2 regions of the Streptomyces sp. NPDC043870 genome follow, and region 1 is predicted to be linked to the other one. Evidence: predicted binding sites of a transcription regulator. Region 1 holds the regulator's gene; the other holds the start of a gene.
What was found. The regulator HrcA, encoded in region 1, represses chaperone genes, less so after heat shock. The targets are predictions, from matches to a motif close to TTNGCACTCNGNNNNNCNGAGTGCNAA.
Positions count from the first base shown of each region.

Region 2: a site for HrcA is predicted at 1,596-1,622, ahead of groES (co-chaperone GroES). Genes of this name have one in related genera too.

Region 1 covers NZ_JBWKDT010000005.1:106,225-109,412, reverse strand. Annotated here, with positions in the region: gene AC0699_RS08805 (DUF3097 domain-containing protein) at 1-73, opposite strand, end outside; gene AC0699_RS08800 (MBL fold metallo-hydrolase) at 84-815, opposite strand; gene hrcA (heat-inducible transcriptional repressor HrcA) at 992-2,008, shown strand; gene dnaJ (molecular chaperone DnaJ) at 2,009-3,148, shown strand.
Region 2 covers NZ_JBWKDT010000002.1:199,750-202,937, reverse strand. Annotated here, with positions in the region: gene groL (chaperonin GroEL) at 1-1,004, opposite strand, end outside; gene groES (co-chaperone GroES) at 1,140-1,448, opposite strand; gene AC0699_RS03390 (hypothetical protein) at 1,710-1,952, opposite strand; gene AC0699_RS03385 (polysaccharide deacetylase family protein) at 1,949-3,007, opposite strand; gene AC0699_RS03380 (THUMP-like domain-containing protein) at 3,125-3,188, shown strand, end outside.

The DNA.
Region 1 (3,188 bases):
GCTCGGCCGGCACCTCCGGCACGGGGGTGGACCGCTTCCACGGTGGGGTCAGGTCGGGGCTGTAACTGCGCATTCCGCAGACGCTACGACACCCCGAACCGCCGGGCCAGCTCATCCCGTTGAGCGCGTACGAAGGCGGCGTCCACCGCCGCCCCGTGCCCCGGTACGTACACCGCGTCCTCTCCGCCCAGCGCGAGCAGCCGGTCCAGCGCCGCCGGCCAGCCGGAGGGGGTCGCGTCCGGGCCCGCCTGGGGGTCGCCCGACTCCTCGACCAAGTCGCCGCAGAAGACGATCGACGGGTCAGCAGCCGTGCCGGGCACCAGTACGGCGAGGTCGTGGCCGGAGTGGCCCGGTCCGGCGTTCACCAGCAGGACCTGGCGGCCGCCGAGGTCCAGGCTCCACTGGTCGGAGACGGTGTGCTGCGGCCGCACCAGCACGTCCGTGGCCTGCGCCGCGTCGGCAGGCGTCACACCGTGGCGGATCGCGTCGTCGCGCAGCACGTCCCGCTCGCGGACGAGTAGCTCGTCGATGCCGACCGCGCCGTACACCTGGACCGCCGAGAACGCCGCCGTGCCGAAGACGTGGTCGAAATGGGGGTGGCTGAGCGCGATATGCGTCACACGGCGGCCGCCGAGAAGGGCCTCGGCCTGGGTGCGCAGCTCGGCGCCCTCACGGAGCGTGGAGCCCGTGTCGTACAGCAGGGCCGCGGTCTCTCCGACGACAAGACCGGTGGTCGCGTCCCAGACAGGCATGCGGCGCCGGCCCACTCCGTCGCCGAGACGTTCCCATCCGAAGTCTTCCCAACTGACGTCCATACGGCGACGCTATCCCGGGCGACCAGCGACGTCTTGCCGGTCCGCGGGGCGGTAGCGTGTCCGATCGCCCTTGCTAGGGGCGTACCTCCCCGCCGTACACTGGCCTGGCACTCAGCCGCAGCGAGTGCCAGGCAGGACCGACCGACCGCCGAGGAACACAGCTGGAGGTGTGCGCGATGCTCAGCGAACGCAGACTCGAAGTGCTGCGCGCCATCGTCCAGGACTATGTCGGGACGGAGGAGCCCGTCGGCTCCAAGGCCCTCACCGAGCGGCACCGGCTGGGTGTCTCGCCGGCCACCGTGCGCAACGACATGGCGGTGCTGGAGGAGGAAGGGTTCATCGCCCAGCCCCACACCAGCGCCGGACGGATTCCGACGGACAAGGGCTACCGCCTGTTCGTGGACAAGCTGGCGGGCGTCAAGCCGCTGTCGTCCCCCGAGCGGCGCGCGATCCAGAACTTCCTGGACGGGGCCGTCGACCTCGACGACGTCGTGGCGCGCACGGTACGGCTGCTCGCGCAGCTGACCAGGCAGGTCGCGGTCGTCCAGTACCCGTCCCTCACCCGCTCGACCGTGCGGCATGTGGAGCTGCTGGCGCTGGCTCCGGCGCGGCTGATGCTGGTGCTGATCACCGACACCGGACGGGTCGAGCAGCGGCATGTGGACTGCCCGGCGCCGTTCGGCGAGACCTCGCTGGCGGATCTGCGGGCCCGGCTGAACAGCCGGGTGGTGGGCCGTCGCTTCACCGACGTGCCGCAGCTGGTGCAGGATCTTCCCGAGTCGTTCGAGCTGGACGACCGGGGCACGGTCTCGACGGTGCTCTCGACCCTCCTCGAAACGCTCGTGGAGGAGACCGAGGAACGGCTGATGATCGGCGGCACCGCCAATCTGACGCGCTTCGGCCATGACTTCCCGCTGACCATCCGGCCCGTCCTGGAGGCGCTGGAGGAGCAGGTCGTCCTGCTGAAGCTGCTCGGCGAGGCCAAGGACTCGGGCATGACCGTGCGGATCGGGCACGAGAACGCCCATGAGGGCCTCAACTCCACGTCCGTGGTCGCGGTCGGCTACGGTTCGGGCGACGAGGCAGTCGCCAAACTCGGCGTGGTCGGACCGACCCGCATGGACTACCCCGGAACGATGGGAGCGGTACGCGCAGTGGCACGTTACGTCGGACAGATCTTGGCGGAGTCGTAAGTGGCCACCGACTACTACGCCGTGCTGGGCGTACGCCGCGACGCATCGCAGGACGAGATCAAGAAGGCCTTCCGGCGGCTGGCGCGTGAGCTCCACCCGGACGTGAATCCGGACCCGAAGACGCAAGAGCGTTTCAAGGAGATCAACGCCGCGTACGAGGTGCTCTCGGACCCGCAGAAGAAGCAGGTCTACGACCTCGGTGGCGACCCGCTCTCCGCCGCGGGCGGCGGGGGCGGGGCCGGTGGCTTCGGCGCGGGCGGCTTCGGCAACTTCTCGGACATCATGGACGCCTTCTTCGGAACGGCGTCCCAGCGTGGGCCGAGGTCGCGGACGCGGCGCGGTCAGGACGCGATGATCCGGCTGGAGGTCGAGCTCAGCGAGGCGGCTTTCGGGACGACCAAGGACATCCAGGTCGACACGGCTGTCGTGTGTACGACCTGCTCGGGCGAGGGAGCGGCTCCCGGTACCTCCGCCCAGACCTGTGACATGTGCCGCGGCCGCGGTGAGGTCTCCCAGGTCACCCGGTCCTTCCTCGGGCAGGTCATGACCTCCCGCCCCTGCCCGCAGTGTCAGGGCTTCGGGACCGTGGTCCCCACGCCGTGCCCCGAGTGCGCGGGCGACGGCCGGGTGCGTTCACGTCGCACGCTCACGGTCAAGATCCCGGCCGGTGTCGACAACGGCACCCGGATCCAGCTGGCGGGCGAGGGCGAGGTCGGCCCCGGCGGCGGCCCGGCCGGCGACCTGTACGTCGAGATCCACGAGCTGCCGCATCCCGTCTTCCAGCGGCGCGGCGACGATCTGCACTGCACGGTGACGATCCCGATGACGGCGGGCGCACTCGGCACGAAGGTGCCGCTGGAGACGCTCGACGGCATGGAGGAGGTCGACATCCGTCCGGGCACGCAGTCGGGGCAGTCGATCCCGCTGCACGGGCGCGGTGTGACGCACCTGCGGGGCGGCGGCCGTGGTGACCTCATCGTCCACGTCGAGGTGATGACGCCGACGAAGCTGGATCCGGAGCAGGAGCGGCTGCTGCGGGAGCTGGCGAAGCTGCGGGGCGAGGAGCGGCCGATGGGGCAGTTCCAGCCGGGGCAGCAGGGGCTGTTCTCCCGCCTCAAGGACGCGTTCAACGGTAGGTGAGGGGGGAATCCCGCTCACCTGGCTCCCCCGGGGTGGGACT
Region 2 (3,188 bases), on a different contig from region 1:
CCGTCGACGATCGTCGTGTCGTCCTTGGTGATGGTGACGCGGCGGGCGGTGCCCAGCACGTCCAGACCGGCCTGGTCGAGCTTGAGGCCGACCTCCTCGGCGATGACGGTGGCACCGGTGAGGGTGGCCATGTCCTGCAGCATCGCCTTGCGGCGGTCACCGAAGCCGGGGGCCTTGACCGCGACCGCGTTGAAGGTGCCGCGGATCTTGTTGACGACGAGGGTGGAGAGCGCCTCGCCCTCGACGTCCTCGGCGATGATCAGCAGCGGCTTGGAGCCACCCGCCTGGATGACCTTCTCCAGCAGCGGCAGCAGGTCCTGGATCGAGGAGATCTTGCCCTGGTTGATCAGGATGTACGGGTCGTCGAGGACGGCCTCCATACGCTCCTGGTCGGACACCATGTACGGGGAGAGGTAGCCCTTGTCGAAGGCCATGCCCTCGGTGAACTCCAGCTCCAGACCGAAGGTGTTGGACTCCTCGACGGTGATGACACCGTCCTTGCCGACCTTGTCCATCGCCTCGGCGATGAGCTCGCCGACCTGCTGGTCCTGGGCGGACAGCGCGGCGACGGCGGCGATGTCGGACTTCTCCTCGATCGGACGCGCGGTGGCGATCAGCTCGTCGGAGACGGCCTTGACCGCGGCGTCGATGCCCTTCTTCAGGGCGGCCGGGGAGGCACCGGCGGCGACGTTGCGCAGACCCTCGCGGACCAGGGCCTGGGCGAGCACGGTGGCGGTGGTGGTGCCGTCACCAGCGATGTCGTTGGTCTTGGTCGCCACCTCCTTCACCAGCTGGGCGCCGAGGTTCTCGTACGGGTCCTCGATCTCGACCTCACGGGCGATCGTGACACCGTCGTTGGTGATGGTGGGGGCACCGAACTTCTTGTCGATCACGACGTTGCGGCCCTTGGGGCCGATCGTCACCTTGACCGTGTCGGCAAGCTTGTTGACGCCACGCTCGAGGGCGCGACGGGCGTCCTCGTCGAACTTCAGGATCTTCGCCATGGAGCTTCTCAAGTCCTCTCAAAACGAACCACGCCCCGGGCCACCCGGCTTCTTACGACGCGGGGGCCAGGGGCGCGGCTCAAGCAAAACTGCCTGGTACGGAGTCTTCCGGGGGGCGAACCCCGGAAGTCCGACCTACTTCTCGACGATCGCGAGCACGTCGCGGGCCGAGAGGACGAGGTACTCCTCGCCGTTGTACTTCACCTCGGTGCCGCCGTACTTGCTGTAGAGCACGACATCGCCGGTCTTGACGTCGAGCGGCAGGCGCTCGCCGTTCTCGAAGCGGCCCGGGCCCACGGCCAGGACGACGCCCTCCTGGGGCTTCTCCTTGGCGGTGTCCGGGATGACCAGGCCAGAGGCCGTGGTCTGCTCGGCGTCGAGCGGCTGGACCACAATGCGGTCCTCGAGCGGCTTGATGGCAACCTTGGAGCTGGTGGTCGTCACGATCCGACCTCCCCCTTCGGAGATCTCACGGGGTTTAACTGTCTGAGGTGGCGACCAGGTGGATCCGTCGTCGCGGGTGCCGGACCTGCCCGTCGCTGTGTTGGCACTCTCCGGTGGGGAGTGCCAGAGCCGAGACTATGACTGCGATTAGCACTCGGTCAAGCGGAGTGCCAATTCACTGCGCGGCGCGCCTGTGGGACCACGGCGGACGGTTCGATCTGGACCTCGGTCTCGAACTCAACTTCGGTCTCAACGTCGATCTCAACGTCGCCCTCTCTCAACGTCGATCTCGATCTCGATCTCGAACTCGATACGGACAACGCGCGGATGCGCCGCCGCGTTCCGTACGACCCTACGGACATGTCTCTCGATCCGGGCCCGCCACGCCCGCCACGCGCTCAATACCGTGTCGACGGACGGCGCGCACCCGGCGGGGCCGAGCACGCACGCGATCAGCGCACCGGCCGCCACCAGGACGGCCGGCGGCCGGTGCGCGCACCTCACACGTAGTCCTCCAGCCGCGCCACCGCGTATCCCTTCGCGGTGACGACCTTCATGACGTTGCGGACCAAGTCGGCCATGGATCCGTTCCAGACGTCCTTGCCGCGGAAGTGCGTGAGGATGATGTCGCCGGGATGGAGGTCCCGGTCCCATTCCCGCCACTCCATGTGATCCGGGAACGCCTCCGCCGCCCACAGCGGCACGGCCTTGATCCCGCACTTCTTCGCCGCCCGCAGGGTGTCCTCGTTGTAGTTGCCGTACGGCGGGCGGAACAGCCGGGGCCGCTTTCCGTACTGCTCTTCGAGGATCGCCTGCTGCCCGCAGATCTCCTTCTTCTGCTTCGCGTACGAGAGCCCCGGCAGGTAGCGGTGGTTGAGGGTGTGGTTGTGCAGGGCGACGCCGCTGTCCTGCATCTTCTTGAAGTAACCGTAGTCGTCGCGTACGACGTAGTCGGTGAGGAACGCGCTGTAGGGGATCTTCAGCTCGCTCATCATCTCCAGCAGCTCGGGGTCCTTCTCCGCACCGTCGTCGATCGTCAGAAAGACGATCTTCCGCTTGGTCGGCACGGTCGTGAAGACGGGCGGCAGTCCGTCGTGGTCATCGACCTCGAATCCCTTGCGCGTGGTGATCCTCGGCTTCCTGGCGGGCGGCGGAGGGGCGGCCAGAGGTGTCTCCCTCAGCCCCCAGCGCTTGGCTGCCGCGGCGCGGGCCGCCTGCGCCTTCTTCATACGTCGCGCGTACGCGGAGAGCGCTGCGGCGGGACCCCCTTGCGGACCCGCCTTCGGAATCGCGGGCCGGGCGCGCTTCCGGGCCTGCTTCCGGGCCTGCTGCGGGGCACGTTTCCCGCCCGGGTCCTGCTTCCGGGCCTGGCCCGGATCGTGCTTCCGGTCCTGGTCCTGTCTCTGGTTCTGCTGCCGGTCGTGAGCGGCGGGCCCGGCGGCGGGCCACGACGTCCCGCCGCCTTCACCGCCGTCCGAGGGCTCCGCGGCACAGCCCGAGCCGAACGCGACGAGGAGCGACATCGAGAGCGCCGCGCGAGCCCGCCACCCTTTTGGCATTTTTCCTTTTTGTCTTACTTGCTGCATGGCGCCGCATCCTGTCAGCGCCGCTCCCCCGCAAGGCCTCGACACCGCCGCCCTGCGCGCAGCGTCCCCCGGCTGGCCGACAATGGCCAGGTGACTGACGACTGCTTCCCGCTCCTCTCGCCGCTGCTCAGCGACGAGGGTCAGGCCCTGCTCG